One region of the Candidatus Enterococcus lemimoniae genome, then DNA from elsewhere that is predicted to be linked to it. Evidence: riboswitches for the same ligand, from Rfam matches in the RefSeq annotation. Region 1 holds a riboswitch; each other region holds the start of a gene.
The links. A riboswitch is a leader RNA that binds a small molecule or an ion and turns the genes downstream of it on or off. The one in region 1 is predicted to bind magnesium.

Region 2: it holds a riboswitch for magnesium, as region 1 does, so the genes downstream of both, A5866_RS01135 (FtsW/RodA/SpoVE family cell cycle protein) here and A5866_RS04540 (MgtC/SapB family protein) in region 1, are expected to answer to the same signal.
Region 3: it holds a riboswitch for magnesium, as region 1 does, so the genes downstream of both, A5866_RS06985 (LCP family protein) here and A5866_RS04540 (MgtC/SapB family protein) in region 1, are expected to answer to the same signal.
Region 4: it holds a riboswitch for magnesium, as region 1 does, so the genes downstream of both, A5866_RS16945 (hypothetical protein) here and A5866_RS04540 (MgtC/SapB family protein) in region 1, are expected to answer to the same signal.

What each region holds. Positions count from the first base shown of each region.
Region 1 covers NZ_CP147248.1:938,112-942,452, forward strand. The annotation lists gene mgtA (magnesium-translocating P-type ATPase) at 1-649, opposite strand, end outside; gene A5866_RS04535 (GNAT family N-acetyltransferase) at 850-1,323, opposite strand; gene A5866_RS04540 (MgtC/SapB family protein) at 1,328-2,002, opposite strand; M-box (ykoK) riboswitch at 2,155-2,324, opposite strand; gene A5866_RS04545 (helix-turn-helix domain-containing protein) at 2,891-3,394, opposite strand; gene A5866_RS04550 (hypothetical protein) at 3,657-3,779, opposite strand; gene A5866_RS04555 (DEAD/DEAH box helicase) at 3,814-4,341, opposite strand, start outside.
Region 2 covers NZ_CP147248.1:226,900-231,240, reverse strand. The annotation lists gene nusA (transcription termination factor NusA) at 1-208, opposite strand, end outside; gene rimP (ribosome maturation factor RimP) at 329-802, opposite strand; gene rnhC (ribonuclease HIII) at 1,133-2,062, shown strand; M-box (ykoK) riboswitch at 2,318-2,487, shown strand; gene A5866_RS01135 (FtsW/RodA/SpoVE family cell cycle protein) at 2,764-3,945, shown strand; gene A5866_RS01130 (FtsW/RodA/SpoVE family cell cycle protein) at 3,942-4,341, shown strand, end outside.
Region 3 covers NZ_CP147248.1:1,451,467-1,455,807, forward strand. The annotation lists gene A5866_RS06975 (helix-turn-helix domain-containing protein) at 1-74, opposite strand, end outside; gene A5866_RS06980 (FAD-dependent oxidoreductase) at 64-1,398, opposite strand; gene A5866_RS06985 (LCP family protein) at 1,544-2,458, opposite strand; M-box (ykoK) riboswitch at 2,590-2,758, opposite strand; gene A5866_RS06990 (hypothetical protein) at 3,002-3,499, shown strand; gene A5866_RS06995 (DUF4809 family protein) at 3,577-3,972, opposite strand; gene A5866_RS07000 (hypothetical protein) at 4,207-4,341, shown strand, end outside.
Region 4 covers NZ_CP147248.1:3,546,244-3,550,584, reverse strand. The annotation lists gene mgtA (magnesium-translocating P-type ATPase) at 1-2,074, opposite strand, end outside; gene A5866_RS16945 (hypothetical protein) at 2,138-2,338, opposite strand; M-box (ykoK) riboswitch at 2,460-2,628, opposite strand; gene A5866_RS16940 (DUF6483 family protein) at 2,713-3,063, opposite strand; gene A5866_RS16935 (SemiSWEET transporter) at 3,206-3,484, opposite strand; gene A5866_RS16930 (PTS lactose/cellobiose transporter subunit IIA) at 3,484-3,828, opposite strand; gene A5866_RS16925 (alpha-amylase family protein) at 3,844-4,341, opposite strand, start outside.

The DNA.
Region 1 (4,341 bases):
CCATAAACACAAGATTCTCATAACTCGTTTCATTGCTATCTTTAGTAATGATTGCCTCTGCCCGTTTTTCAACAGGATAACTTTCCCCCGTCAGTGCAGACTGAGAAATAAATAAATCTTTAGTTGCAATCAAACGAATATCCGCTGGAATCATATCTCCTGCTGACAATCTGACAATATCTCCACACACAATATCTTCCATAGGAATTTCATCATATTTATTTTTCCGTTTTACCGCTGCGGTGACTTTAACCAATGATTTCAATTTTTCGGCTGCTTGATTTGAGCGCACAGATTGAATGAGTGTCATCGTCCCACTGATCAAGACCATAGTGAAGATAATACCACTACCGAAATAGTCACGATCTTCCGGTGCAGCGATAACCACATCTGTAATAAAAGACATAATTCCTAAACCAATTAAAACAAGGGTAAACGGTGTAATATACGCTTTTAAGACTTCTATGAATAAAGGTGTTTTTTTCCCGTAGGAAATAGTATTGTCTCCATATTCATCTCGAGCCATAACTGCTTGAACTTCAGATAGTCCTTTTTTTGATGTTTGAAATGTTTCAAAAATACTTTCAACTGTTTTTCTAGCCATTAAGCCATAATCTATCTCTTGAATTGCTCTTTTTTTTCTTTCCATTTTGTTTCCTTCTCTCCAAAAAAATCCACCATGATCCTGCGCCAATACCTAAACGCATAACCATTTTTCCTAGTGTTTTTACATTGCTCCCTATTTGCAGGGGCTCGGAGAAAAAAGGGCACTAAAAACAAATAGATAATAATAATCGACTCCTTTTTAGTACAACTCTTTCCTGTGACCCCTGTTGCCTCGAACTACTGTCATCCATTTGTTTTCAACTCCCTCTGATTTGTAAAATGTCTTATGTCTACCATGCGTTTTTTAAATACTTTTAAGAGTAACTCGTCTTCTTGATAGGCATCCATCAAACTAACATAGCCTAATTTTTCATAAAATCCCCAGGCCTGCTTTCGACCCGTCAAAAAAATAGTGGCATAGTTTAAATTTCGAGCAACTTGCTCAGCATAAACGATTAATTTCTTTCCCAACCCTTGACCTTGAACGTCTGGACTTAGTGCAACTTGTTTTATTTGTATACAGTTTGAATCACAAGGATGCAAAAGAAGAGTGCCAACCACACGATCCTCTTTTTTGATGACTAAGTGAATATCGTGTTTTTCTTCTACAACAGATTTCGTTAGAAAGGGTTTGCCTGCGCTTGCTTTTAATACTTGATTGCGTAAGGCTAATGTTTCCCGATAAATAGGACTATCCCATCTGATTAAAGTGAACACTGTTTTACCATGATTCTTCCTCCTTTGATAATTGATACACTTCCAATACCTCTTTGTTTTTTGATAACTGTGTAATGATCTCTTTCATGGCCAATTCACGATTCGAATTTGGTTCGATTTCTACCTGTAACTGGACATTATTTCCTGCAAGATCCAGACACAAAAAATGACAAAAGGATAAATAGTAGCGGTCTAGCTGTGTCATCATTTCTGTTCGTAATGCGAGTTCCGCAGTTGATTTTCCAGTGACGATCAAAAATGAATTTTTCATTTTCACTTGCTCTTCTGGTCGATAACTCTCCGTCATTTGATCAAATCGTTGCGAAGCAAAACGAATCACACTATTCACCAGCATGATAACGATGGCGGCTAAAAAACCTTCTTTAATAAAACCGGCGCCGATCATTGCACCCACTGCTGCCGTACACCAGAGAGTCGCAGCCGTATTTAGCCCGGTCACACTAAACCCATCTCGCAAAATAATTCCTCCTGCCAAAAAGCCAATGCCACTAACAACTTGTGCAGCAATCCTTGTTGGACTTGTTTCCGTTGTGATCATGGTAGATATGGACACAAAAAGCATAGCGCCAAGTGAAACCAAGCTCATTGTACGTACGCCGGCTAATTTTTTTCGCCATTGCCGTTCAATACCAATTAAACTACCTGCTAACAAGCTCATTGATAACATCAATAAAAATTCATATACATTCCCCCTTGACGATTATTGAACATAAAATCCGATTTTCTTAGACGCAAAAAAAGTGACTTTTCGCACAAAAACTCCGCGAAAAGTCACTCTACATTCACCAAAAAAAAGCATGACAAATTAAGACATTGATCTAGTCGTTGAGTTTTGGCACTATACAACGTAAAGACAAACATCTTAGCTACCTTATGAAAAGCCTTGTATTCGACAATTCCTGTTCTACCCATTGGCGTCTCTCGACATTTTTGGGCAGTAGCCTATGTTTGTATAGGAGCCTCACCTAACAAATCATATTTTATATTCACTAACAAGTTAACAGAAGAAGAAATTATTGTCAAGTAGGATTTTGGTGGTGGGTGGGAAATTGTTGTTTATTTAGGTCTCAATATATTTTTTGATATCGGTAGTAGTTAGGGAAGAATTAATCAATATTACTATATAATATAAAGATTTTTAACGATCGATAATCTATGAAAAAAGTTTCAATTGAACATCACTCCTTACTTTAGTACTTTTTAATTTTATGTATTTTTTTACATTTAGTTTATATAGCGGAAACAAAAAAAGCTGAGCAAGTCCTGATTCTGAACATTACTCAACTTTATGATAATTTACATTTTATTTAAGTTACTTTTGACTCGTTCAGTCCCTTTATCTTCTAGAATCGCTTAGTTTAAAATGTTACACGTCAAATTCTCTACAGTTACTGTTTAGCATCTGTCCCATAATGATATTTGAGTTTAATACTAGAAAATAACTAAAATGTTACATGTTCTTTTTATAAATGATTCATCAAGAAAACAGTTGCTAATTTAATAATCCAAGCTAATGCACCAAAAAACAGGGTAAATACTAATACTATTAGTATTCTTTCTCCAAAATATTTTTTTGATCTCGTTGCTCTCTCAATTCATCTAAGTTAGACTTCCCTTCAGAAAAAGCAATAATCTCTTTGTACGTCTTAATATTATTTTTCTTTTTCAATTTTTCTATCTTAACAGCGTAATACATTGTTATGGCCGAAAGAAGTAAAAAGGGAATAAATCCCATTACCTTCCAAATGATAAGACTTGGCACACCTATAACAAGTGTCAAACCTAAAAAAATGATCATTCCCTTTGTGCTTTTATCCATTGCATCATCATTTACTATATTTTTCATTTTGTCTACATCTCCTTTAACTAGTTCATCTAGCGAGATATCAAAAAGAATACTTAAAGCAATTAAATTATGAATGTCGGGATAATTTTTATCGTTCTCCCATTTCGAAATAGTTTGACGCGTAACATATATTTTTTCTGCTAATTCTTCTTGACTTAATCCATTGAGTTCACGATTTTTTTTTAATTGCTTGCTAAAGTTCATTCTGCACCTCCTAGTAAATTTAGAATATCTCAAAATCAGCTAATTGTCTGCTTGTTATGAGTTACATTACCCTTTAAACTAGTGTATATATTTGTTTACATCATAGTAAAGATGCATTTCAACCTTAATAGTCTGCGTAAATTATGTTAAATCAAAAACTACTTGAGTATACTCTGTTTTATTTAGACCTATTAATTATGAGCTGGAGTTCTATTGATGTTGTTCATAATAACCAATCTTCTTTTAATTAGATAAAGATCAGTTACACCAAACCAAATGAACTGATTTTGTATAGATAGTTTAGGAACATGATTTCTACTACTAAGCAAATCGCTTTATTTTCTAATAAGGGTTTCAATAATGATAACCAATCACTTGTATTCATGTTCTCTCCTATAAACATGTTATTTTAGTACAAACTAAAGCTCACCTTGAATTAACTTAACTGATTCATTTTCTTGCCAAAGCGCTCGGTCACCAATCACATATAAACGATACTTGGCTCTTGTCACAGCAACGTTTACAATATTATCATTTACCCAGCGAACAGCTCCATTAGCAGTCGAATCACAGCCAAGTAAAAATATCACTTCGTTTGCTTCTTTTCCTTGAAAACGATGGACTGTTCCACAATTTTCTTCTAACCAATAGTCTAAATAATCTCCTGCAATTCTTTTTAGAACTTCCGATTGTCCTGCTGTCTTTTTAAAGCCATTGATTACACTCGTAAATGGTGAAATAACATATAGACTAGGCAAGTCAGGTACTCGCCTAAATGCTTCTTCTACATAAGACAATGCGACTTTAGCTTGTTCTAGAACATGGTGATCTTTATCTCCTATTTCTTTTCCAGAAACATCCTCCCATTTTGATTCAGGCTTAATAAAGGACTGACTTACCCCATCTTTTGGTTTGTTCGTACAGCTTATCATTGTGTTATTGTAAGA
Region 2 (4,341 bases), 710 kb from region 1:
CAAATACTTCTTCCGTTACTTCTTTAACGGCGTAAACATGGATGTTGCCTTTTTTACCGTCAAATTCAACTTCAACATTTTGCGCTTGTCCATAATGTCTTTTATATGCGGAAACTAACGCTGCTTCCAATGCATCAATCACGATCTCTTTAGAAATACCTTTTTCAGCTTCTAATGCATCTAGTGCATTTAACATTTCTTTGCTCATTTTTTTATCATTTCCTCCTACTGTCTAAATGAAAGGTAAACGGAGCTGGTCAACTTGAACGCTGAACCTTGCTTCCTTTGATAGGCAAAAACCGGAAAGTTCTGCTTTATTTTTTCTTAATTAAAACTGAATTGCTAAACGAGCTTTTGCAATGTTTTTTCGTTCAAATGTATAGTCTTTGACTCTTGTTTTGATTTTGACTGTTAAGGTCAACTGATCTTTATCAACGGTTTTCAAGATACCTTCAAATTGCTTTTCACCATCAATTGTTTGATAAAGTGAAACATGGATAAATTCTCCAACTGCTTTTTCATAGTCGCTTTCTTTCTTCAACGGACGTTCAGCTCCCGGAGAGGACACTTCCAGAAAATATGCTTGCGGAATCGGATCAGGATCCATAGCGTCAAGTTTTTCGTCTAGTTGCTCACTAACAAGTGCACAGTCTAAGATATCGATCCCGCCTTCTTTATCAATAAAGACACGGAGAAACCAGTCTCTTCCTTCCTTGACAAACTCTACTTCTACAAGTTCAAAATTTTGTTTTTCTAAGATCGGCGTGACTAACTCGGTAACAGTTTCCACAACACTACTCAAAATTTTCGCCTCCTTCGAGATTTATATAACGTACTAGTTTTTTAGAAATCCTAATTCATGCAACTAGACAATCAGAAATGACATATAGCAACCTTTTATCACACGTCTCGCCTATGTTACTCCATTAAAAAGAGTGAGCAGAAATCCGCTCACTCAAACTAGTATCATTACTTATAATGTATTCTACCATAGATCTTCGGGAAACTCAAATATACGTTATTAAAACGCGATTAATCTCGATACATTTTTTACTTTTCACCAAAGAATCCTACTTCACTTTTTTATTCTTTTGCTTTACTATAGATAAGAAGATTCGAAAGGAGCACCACTATGTCCCAAACTCAGGTAATCAAAGTAACCAAAGATACAATAAAAAAAATGAACTCATTCTACGAGAAACATCGTTTAAATCGACACGTTCCTTACTCTGACTTTGTTGCCAAAGTTGGCAACACAACGATTACAGCCTATACTTCTGGCAAAATTGTCTTTCAAGGTCCAGATGCTGAGAAAATAGCTGCTAAATGGGGGCAGCCTACTCAAAGCAAACAGTCAGCTTCACCTTCCAAAAAAAGCAGTACACTTCCGGCAAATTTCAGTCAGCTTTCTGTTTTAGGGAGTGATGAAGTTGGTAATGGTAGTTATTTTGGACCGGTCACTGTTTGTGCGGCCTATGTCGATAAAACCATGGTGACAAAATTAAAAGCTCTTGGCGTAAGAGACTCAAAAGAGCTTACTGATCCTCAAATCGTTCAGTTATCATCTGTTATTAAAGAGTTGATTCCTTACAAACTTCTGATCGTAGAGCCAGAAAAATACAATCAAATCCAACCAAAATACAATGCAGTCCATATGAAAGTTGCCTTGCATAATCAGGCAATCCACTTACTCTTAAATGAGCTTGCACCGACGAAACCAGAAGCAATCTTGATCGATCAATTTACGCCAGAAGCAAACTACAAAAAATATGTACGAAATGAACAAAATCAAGTCAGTGAGAAGCTTTATTTTATCACTAAAGGGGAACAATACCATGTGGCGGTAGCAGCGGCCTCGATCATCAGTCGTGCGGCGTTTTTAGAGGAATTAGATAAAGAATCAAAAGAATTAGGCATGAAAGTCCCATCAGGAGCTGGAGCAACTTCGGATAAAGTGGCCGCAAACGTTTTGGCTAAAGGTGGTATGGAATTATTAAGTAAATATGTAAAACTTCACTTTGCTAATACAGAAAAAGCAAAAAAAATTGCTGCCAAAAGATAAAAACAACCCAAGACAGACTAGAAATCTATCTTGGGTTGTTTTTATCTTATTTACGTTGTAGCTATGTCATTTATCATTTTAAGATTAAGAAAATATAAAGTTAGTCATTAAATAGCAACGAGCAATCAAGCAAACAAGAACAGCCAGATTCCCGTCAAATCAAAATACATGTTGCTCTTTACTTCTATACTTATAAAAAAATTAACCTTTACCCAATTGACTTCTCCTTAAATATTCACTATATTTAAGGCGATCTAAATAACTTGTTAGGTGAGGCTCCTATGAAAACACAGGCTACTGCTCAAAAATGTCGAAAGACAGGAATGGGTAGGACAGGAATTGTCGAATTAAGGCTTTTCACAAAGTAGCTAAAAGCTCTGCTTTTTACGTTTCATAGTGCTAAAACTCAACGATGAGAATGATGAGAAAGCTCTATTTGTGCTGAAATCAATCCCCCTTCGCTGAGTTATTTAAGCGAAGTTTTTTTGTTTTGATAAATAGTGACAGTGTATTCTATAGGTTTTGGGGGTGAAACTAGGTTGGAATAAAGGAAATTCGAGCAAGCTACTCTATTTTTCTTTATCAAGTAAGTAAGACACTTCATTGTTTACAGCAGAAAAAACTTTTTTAACGACATCTAAGTCGATTCCTAATGCACACTTTATTTGATGATCAATAAAATGATTAGCGAGGAATAAAAAATGAATCAACCAAAACGTTTATCCAAATTACATTATTTAGACTTTTACATCCTAACCCCATACTTTATTCTTTGTATTATCGGGATTTTAATGGTTTACAGTTCTAGCTCTTATCACTTATTAGACAGCAATCTTGGAACAGCTAGCAAAGCCATCAAACAAACAACTTACTTTCTTTTTAGTTTAATTTGTATGGCATTTGTTTATCGAATCAATTTAAATGTCTTTCGCAAGCCAAGTATTATCAGCCTTTTACTTGTATTGACCTTCTTAACGTTAGTGACCTTACCACTGATTGGTACTAGCGTTGGCGGCGCTAAACGTTGGATCAACTTAGGAGTGCTATTATTTCAACCCTCCGAGTTAGTTCCACTAATACTGATTCTTTATGTTGCAGCTCACCTTGCGAAAAATGATCGTTTAGTTCCCTTTTCATTCAAAAACCATCAGCGTTCACTATTGATTTGCTGCTTCTTCATGTTGCTAGTCGCACTTCAACCTAATATCGCCGGGGCATCCATGATTTTTATTTTGGTTTCAGTTTTGTTTTTATCAAGCGGTCTTTCTCCGTTGTTTATGTCACTTTCCCTACTTGGTTTTGTCGTAATAAAACGCTTGGGAACCGTCCTTTTGCTTTCCATTCCAACTGACTGGATGCCTGAAAAATTCAGTTATTTAGTTACTCGTTTTGAGGTCATGCAAAATCCTTTTATCGATCCAACGGGTAAAGGTTTTCAAACATCCAACGCTTACTACGCAATGCATAATGGCGGTTTCTGGGGACGTGGTCTTGGCAACAGCATTCAAAAAAAAGGCTATTTGCCCGCAGCAGATACAGACTTTATCTTTGCAATTTGTATTGAAGAGCTGGGATTAATTTTTTCTTTGGGGATTTTATTTTTAGTTTTCTTCATCGCCGCTCGCTTGTTCCTTTTAGCTATAAAATCAAAAAATCTTTATTATTCTTACCTTTATATTGGTTGTGGCACCTTGATTTGCCTTCAAGTTGCTGTAAATGTCGGTAGTCTTTTAGGCTATATTCCAATGACGGGACTGACTTTTCCTTTTATTAGTTATGGTGGATCTAGCTTGCTGATTCTGAGTACGACACTAGGCATTGCGTTAAACGCCCGAGGCTCAGAAATTCGAGAATGGGATCGCCAACGAGGAGAAAACGTATGAGAAAAACAATCGCTAAAACTAACGAACCCGTAAACTACGCCCTCCTCTTACCCGTTTTTCTTTTGATACTCATTGGTTTTGTTGCACAGTATGGCGCGTTCTATGCTGATCCGACTGTTGAATCTATTGCTCCATTATTGAAAAAGCAGCTTTTATGGACTATTTTAGGAATCGGGACAATGTTTGTTACGATGATTATCCCCATAAAATATTTATGGAAATTAACACCCATTTTTTATGGTTTATCGCTGTTTTTATCAGGATTGCTTATAAAATTTCATGACCCAGTTATGGCTGCTGCCACCGGAACCAAACGTTGGCTCAGATTGGGCCCAGTTTCGTTTCAACCATCAGAATTTATGAAGCTTGGCTATATTTTGATGTTAGCCTACATCG
Region 3 (4,341 bases), 510 kb from region 1:
CCAGCCAAAATCACCTTTTTTAAAATTCCAACTTCTCTTGCTTCTTTTCTATCTAATAAGGCTTCAATTTTCATCTGCTTCACTCCACAAACCTTCAAATGCTAGCTGGTTCGTGATATCGATCACGTTGGAATAATAGGGATGATACAAAAAATCTTTCTGATAAAACTCTTCGAGCGTTTGTCCCGCTTGAATACCAAGTGCAAGTGTGTTGATTTTTTCTAAGATATCTGCTTTTGAAACCAATTGTGCTCCTAATAATTTATGGCTATCTTTTTCAAATATAATTTTGCTGCTAATCGTTTCACCACCGGAAAATAATGAGCTTTTTTGCTGAACATGAGCAACTGAAATTGGCTGCTCATAAAATAACCCTTCCGCTTCAGTCAATCCTGTACTTGCTAGATAATGGTCAACAAGCTTAGTCCCAATCGTGCGAATCGATCCTATAAATGGTGTTGTAGGTTCGACTAAATTTTGTGCGACCACCAAACCTGACCTAACCGCATTATTTACTAAGGGAATATAAAACGATTCATTCGATAAGCTGTAAGGCACTTGAATGCAGTCACCAATAGCAAAAATATCTACTTGCGAGGTTTCCAAATATTCATTCACAAAAATGGTACCATCTATATGCGTCCGAATCTGTTCGTCTAAATAACGTAAATCGGGTCGAACATTCATCGCAAAAATAGCACTATCACATAATAACTGGGACTTCTTCGTTTCTATCACAAGTCCTTCATCTATGTCAGTCATTTTTTCTACGGTCTCATCAAAATGAAAGACAACTCCGCGTGCCACCATTTCCGCTTGAACTGGCTGGATCATTTCTTCATCAAAATATTTAAATAGCAAATAATCCATACGTTCAAAGAGATGGACTTCTTTATTTTTTTTCAACAAAGTATCGGCTGCTTCAGCTCCAATTTGGCCACCACCGATCAACGCTACTTTGCGGCTATTTTCTAATTGCTCGATTGCTTGTAGCACACCAGGTAAAAATTTATATTTCAATACTTTATCTGAGTCGCTGCCGAGAATATTTTGCGACCATTGACTAGAGCCTGTTGCTAAAATAAGTTTATCAAATGAGATAAACGACTCAAGTGCTTCTTTTTCATAGTTAATAATATGTTGCTTTGCGTCTATTCTAACAACTTCTGCATTTAACAATAACGTTAGTCCCTGATCTACTAACTCTTGTTCTGAAATAAATTGAGCCGTTTCGATTGGATTGATTGTCTCATTAAAATAAAGATTGATGTCGCCAGGTAAATAGCCGATTGTTTGCTGCTTATCCATTAAAATAACTTCAGCCTCTGGATGTTTTTTTCTGATAGCTAAAGCCGCAGAGACTCCAGCAAATGAAGCTCCTATGATCACAACTTTCATAGCAAACCCTTCCTTCTAAGTAAATAAACCGTTTTCTTAAAGAATAGCACAAGCTTGAAGCCAACGCATAGAAATAGCCTTATCTTTAATCGAAAAAAGGATGGAACAAAAGCGACATCACTTTTGTTCCATCCTCAATCCTATTCTAATTATCTTTCATAAAATCCTTGATAGCCTCAGCATTTTTTTGCTCATCGATTTCAATCACACTACCGGATTCTGTATAATCATTGAAATTCCATGATCCTTCTACTGGAACAGATAATGACTTTAATGGTTTTACGTTGCCAGTTAGAAAATCTTTTGCTAAATCGATCAATAAACTTGTCGGCACATTTGTATCGATTTTTCCGACCATTTTCCCTGCAACCTGAGGTAATTCCCAAATTGGGATCAAATCTTTCGACTGTTCCACTAAAGCGTCCATTACTTGTTGCTGACGTCTGATTCGACCAAAATCGCCTTCTTCATCCATTCTAAAACGAGCATACTGTAATAAACTATTTCCGTGCAATGTTTGTTTTCCTTTAAGGATATCTACACCATCGAGATTAATGTCTTTTTCAGAATCGATCGTAACGCCTTTTGGATAAAGTTCATCAATAATATCACTGAATTCTTTAAAGTCAATCACTACATAATAGTTGATTGGCAAATCAAAATTTGTCTTTAAGACATCTTTGGTCATTTGCGCTCCGCCGTATGCATAGGCCGCATTGATTTTATCTTGTCCGCCATCAGGAAATGTTACGTAGCTGTCTCGCATGATCGAGATTAGTTTTGGTTGTTTCGTTTTACCATCATAATGGGCTACCATCAATGTATCTGAACGTCCCTGGTCTTCATCGTCATCTCTAGAATCATTCCCAACGACCATTACAGTCAATTCCTTATCACGCGTTTGTTCATCGCCAGTAAAATTTTGGTTTTTACTAGAAACGTTTGCTTCACTTTTTTCTTTCGCTGTTTGAAATGATACAGCTGCATAACAGCCTGCACTCACCACTACAAGCAAAATGGAGAGTAAGGTAATGATCGTTATTTTTACAGATTTTTTCATGAGTTATTCCTTTCTGCCGCTTAAATGGATTCTGGGATAAAAGAAAAATCCTTCACCAAGAACACTCAGCGAAGGGATTAGATTAGAAGCGGCAAACACATGGACTTATGCCATTTATTTACAACTTACCTTGATCTTCTCTTCGTTGAGTTTTAGCACTATATAACGTAAAAAGCTATGCTTTTAGCTGCTTTGAAAAACGCCTTAATTCGACGAAATTTGTCCTACCCGCACCTGTCTTTCGACATTTCTGAGCAGCAGCCTATGTTTATATAGGAGCCTCACCTAACAAGTATTTAATTCATTTTAAACTATAAGCGTATCGAATCACAAAGTCAAATTAAATTTTATATAATTGCCTTATGCACGATAGTGTTATTAGACTTAAACTACTCTACACTCAGAGCTACCATGTATATGATTTAAACTACCTAAAATTTTACACGATGAAAATCTTTATATTTTCTTAAAAAACAACTTTAGATAGACTTTCTTCTTATTATCTGTTTCAATGTTTAGGAGACGAAACGCTTGGAGGAGCCCATGGAAAACTTTTTAGAGAAACAACAAGAATTCTTTTTTAGCTTTTTAACAGATAGTATTGATAATTATTTATTGGATCATTCTGATGAAACATTTTATGCATTTGCCTTAGACTGTAATATCTATGAAGAAGGGGAAATCAACCTTTGTATCAATACTGTTGACCTTTGGCAAGAAACAACTGAATACTATACAGAAAAAGGGTACGACCGAGAACAACTTGAAACGATGAAATACACTACTGGTGACTGGGATGAAAATCAACGGTTTGCTTCTCTTCATTTATTTGATGATTGGGTCGAAGATGAAGAAGCTATCCAAACTGTACTTGATTGGCTTTGTCAACAAATCATTTTGCTGGTAGAATCGGAAACGTTCAGACATATTCCTAAAACCGAAGACTTTAAATTATTGATTTATGATCATGATGAAACTATTGCTGCATCCCAAGAGCGGTTTGAAAAATTGATGATGTCTGATTATTTTCAAATAGATTAATAAAAACAGAATACTTATAAATAAAAATACCAAGAAGGAGTTCTCACAGCAATTAGCAAGAACTCCTTTTTGATAGTTTAAAAACAAAACTCTAATTCTTCTAGCTTGAATAACGTTTCTAAGATTTCATTCACTTTTTCAACTAATTGTTTTTCATCCACTATTTGATCTTGCGTTTCTACTTTTGCTGTATCACTTGAATAAATCAGGAAATTATACTCTTCCTTAAGTCTAACTTGATGTCCTTCTTTTATATACAAAATATAATCATCAATAACATCCGTCTCATATTTCCGCTTATATCCATTTTTCAAAACAATCGCTGTGATCAATGCGTTGACTGTCAGCTCTTCTAAAGGAATTTCCTGCTCATCAATCGTCAAAATATAATTTTCATTCTCAATAATGCCACAAACATTACAGCCTCCATCCAACAAATCAACTGTTTTAGTAATTGTTGCTTTCTTCATCATTACAAATCCCTTCACACATCATTTTTAGTTCTTATCCTTACATATTATAGCAAAAATAATGATCGAATAAATTAGTAACTTGATTTTCTTATTCAGATACATCTAATAAAAAACAATTATATTTTAAACATTATGATAAACTTATCATATATATTTACTTTATATTTTCTTTGGATAATAATATAGGTATACTACTGTTTATAAAATAGCAGTAAAAAGGATGAGGTATTTTTTTTGAAATTTTTCAAAGGTATGATGGTTGCAGGATTGGCAATCAGTTTATGTTCAGCTAGTTTGGCAGTAGTGTCAAACACTGCGGACGCAGCAACAGTAGTGGAATCAAACTACAATAAGACAATCACTTTATTC
Region 4 (4,341 bases), 960 kb from region 1:
TCGAGAACACATTTCCAAAGTTAGAACTGATCGTGATTTTAATGTATTTCATCATATTGCTAAAGACTTTTCGACCTTCGATCACACCATCTTCTAAAACATTCAAACTCTTTTCCAATAAAATGATTGAGCTAGCGTCTTTCGTTATATCGGCTGCTGTATCAACCGAAATTCCTACATCTGCTTTACGAAGTGCTGGTGCATCATTGATACCATCTCCCATAAAGCCAACTGTATGGCCATTCCCTTGAAGTGTTTCGATGATTCTAGCTTTTTGCATTGGGTTTAATTTGGCAAATAAGTTCGTTTTTTCAACTTCTTTTTTCATTTGTTCATCTGACATATCATCGATATCTGTTCCAAGCACTACATGTGATACTTCGATCCCAACATCACTGCAGACTTTCTTGGCAACAATATCATTATCACCAGTTAACACTTTTACATTAACGCCATGTTCATGCAATGATTTGATTGCGGTGATCGCTGATTTTTTTGCCGGGTCTAAAAAGCCCATAAAACCGATCAACGTCATTCCGTGTTCATCTTCTACACTGTAAATGGCCTCACTATGAACATCTTTTTTTACAGCAACAGCTAAAGCACGCATCCCTTGCTCATTCATTCGGATATTTACTTCACGCATTCTTTTTTGTAGCTCTGGTGTTAAGGGGACGATTTCACCATTGATTTCAGCATGTGTACAAACAGCTTCCATCTCTTCGACAGCACCTTTAGTGATCATCAATTGATGACCATCTGCATTAACGACTACCGTTAAACGACGACGAGAAAAATCAAAAGGAATTTCATCTAATTTAGTCACTGAGTGATATGGACTATGATTATCGTTTTCTTCATAAAAATTGATTACAGCGATATCCATTAAGTTTTTCCAGCCTGTTTGATAATGAGAATTTAAAAAGGCCATATCTAAAACTTGATCATTGACTTCACCTAATGGGTCTAGATGTTGAACCAAAACAACTCTATCCTCTGTGATCGTTCCTGTTTTGTCTGTACAAAGAATATCCATACTGCCTAAATTTTGAATAGATGGTAATTCTTTTACGATTACTTTGTGCTTAGATAAACTTAATGCGCCTTTAGCTAAATTACTGGTTACGATCATTGGCAACATTTCAGGCGTTAACCCAACAGCAACAGCAATTGCAAAGAAAAATGCTTCGCTCCATTCGCCTTTGGTGATCCCATTGATCAAAAATACGATCGGAAACAGAATCATGACCATTCTTAGCAAAAACTTACTGACTTTGGTCAAGCCGATGTCAAAAGACGTTTTTCCACGTTGGGTCGTTGCATTTTTAGCAATGTCGCCAAAGAAAGTATTTTGTCCTGTTTTCAAAATAATCGCTTTTCCTTGTCCGCTTAATACATCCGTTCCCATAAAGACTAAATCTTGCATATCTAAGGCTGCAACAGATTCGGAATTTTTATCGATCCCTGCATCTACAAATTTTTCAACTGGCATTGATTCACCAGTTAATGACGATTGATTGATAAATAAATCTTTTGTCCAAATCAACACCGCATCGGCTGGGATCATATCGCCTGTCGCCAAAGTCACAATGTCTCCTGGTACAACTTCATCCATCGGAATTTCTTTTATTTGACCAGCACGTGTCACAGCAGTTGTATTTTCAATAAGTTCTTTTAAACTCAAACTTGCTTTTTGAGAGCGATATTCTTGAATAAAAGCAATAATAACGCTAGCTAAAATCATGATCCCCATCACAAGGGCTGCTTCAAAATCTTTTGTAACTGCTGAAACAACCATCAATAAAGCTAATACATAAACAAATGGATCTTTAAATGCTTCTAAAAACATAATAATTGCTGGTGTTGGTTTTTGTGCAGAAACTTCATTGGGACCATATTCTTCTAATCGATGTTTAGCATCTTCTTCGGATAAACCTTTTTCTGAAGTCCGAAGCTCCATCATTAATTCTCGTTCAGACAACATTGCTAGTTTTTTTAACTCTTGATCTTTTGTAGCTTTTTTTAAATCTACTATTTTTTTATTCATCATTTTCTTTTCCTCCTTGCACTTCATCTTATCTAGAAGGAGAAAAGAAAGGTTATTTCAATTCCATCGTTTCTAAGATGAAGGGGACATTTATTTTATTTCTCGAATGACTGGGGTCTTCCATACGGCTCTTCCTCTCTTTTTGTTTATTTTGGAACGATGGATTTTTTTAGATGGGGCTTTTGTTTTTCTTCTGACCGCTTGTTTCTTTTTGCGGAACTTCGCTCCCTTTGGTCGCCAAGTACTGTCCATCATCAGCTCTGGCGGAGCCAGTCGCTGTGATTCATACAAAGGTCACAACTCTCCTTTCAGTCGCCTTGTACTGTTTAACATCAGATTGCTCCGCAATCTGTGTTAAACAGCAAAACGCACACTAAACAATAGAGTGTGCGTTAAAATAGCAACTTAAATAAAAGTTTCTCTATCGTTGAGCTTTAGCACTATAGGGCGTAGATAATTTCTTATCAGCTACGTTATGAATGACCTTCACGATCATTCCTGTTCAACCAACTAAGAGTCTCTCGATTCTTTCGCGGCAGTAGCATGTGTCCAAATAGGAGCCTCACCTAACAATTATTCAGTTCTTAATCCTTATTCATCATAGTTCATATTTTTCTAATTGTCAAAAGAAAACGAAATAATTCAAAAATACCTTTTTTTATTGCTCAGGCTAATTCTGCTCTCCCTTGAGCGATTTCTGTTCTTGAAAAATTAGCCATTGTTAACTCTTCATCTGATAACTCCTCCACGAGGTCATAAAACCAGTTACCAAGACCCACAAATTGCTCATTTGTCATGTTTTTAGATTCTAAAAACAAGATATTTTCAGCTTGATTCACTTCTTGTTTCAAAATCAGCTCTGATAGATAACTTTGAATTGGAACAGAATAATTTTCTCCTGTTCCTTCATCCATCACCATAATCATTGGCATAACTTGATCTGCTGAACTTTTCTTAAAAGGATTAAACACGACCATTTTTAATTGTCTCATATACCAATCTTCTTCGTATGCCATTATTATGTCACTCTCCTTTTCAGCCTTAGCCAAACTTCCAATTCATTTTACTCATCAGTTTCTAATCTACTCTTTCATTCTACCATTAAACATAAGCCATGTTAGTAGATGCTAAAGAAATAAGAAAGACTAAAACACAGATTTAACTGCGTTCAGTCTCTTTTTTATTTACACCATTCACTGCTTGTAATTTCAAATACAAAATAATAGAACAGGGCATAAGTGTCACAATATTCGTCAGTAAAACGGCAATATCTCCATTTAAAGCCCCATAAATCACCCATGAAAACACACCTATGACAAACATAATGTACGTAATTAGGGAAATCCCTTCCGTTTGTTTCGTCTTGATTGTCTGGATAGCTTGCGGAATAAATGAAATACTGGTACAGACACCTGCTATTACACCTAATAGTGTCATCATTTTCCTGCTAACTCTTCCACTAGATTTTTTAATTCATAAAAATTTTTATTCATTTCTAGAAGTTCGTTTGCAACATCTCTAAGCACAACAGTTGTCATCAACTGATCTTCTGCGTGCATAAAAAGCAGTGTAAGTTCAACATTTTTTTCTTTTGCTTCTTGTGTGATTACAGTAAAATGCTCCTTTTCTCCAGCTCGTAATGATTCATTAGCTTCATTGATCAGCTGTTCTGCCTCTTTAAATTTTCCTTTTCTTGCATAGTCCATGCTCTCCATCACTTTTGATTTAGCGGTTCCTACTGTACTGATAATATTAAAAGCTGTTAATTCTAATCCATCCATATTTGTCACATCTTTCTATTTGTAAGTTAAGGCAATTATTTCATATCCATCAATCTTCGATACATCAAAAACTAGTTTTCCTTCAATCATGTCAAATGGCAACTCCTTTTGAGCTGTTACTTGAACAAGACTTTCAACCATACACTCTTTTAAAGCTAACTTCAACGCAATCAATGATACATCCAATTGAACAGTTTGGTTATATAATGGAATTTTGTCTTCAATTGTATCTAAATCTAATGCACGTCGTTCTGGAATATAATGTAGCAAATTTAAAATAATCCTTTTTTCAATCGCTTGATGGTTCAATATTACATCTGCTGAAGTTGGTAAGTCACTATTGACTAGTTTTCTTCCCTCTAAAAGAAAATCAATTCCAGCTAAAATCAACTCTTTGTATGCTTTTACCCCTTGTTTTTTATACATGTCAAAAAGTGGAAACGGGTAATAGATTACTTGCGCAGCTACCGTAACTGCTGGATTACTTGTTTTTTGACCAACAGGTGCTTGAAA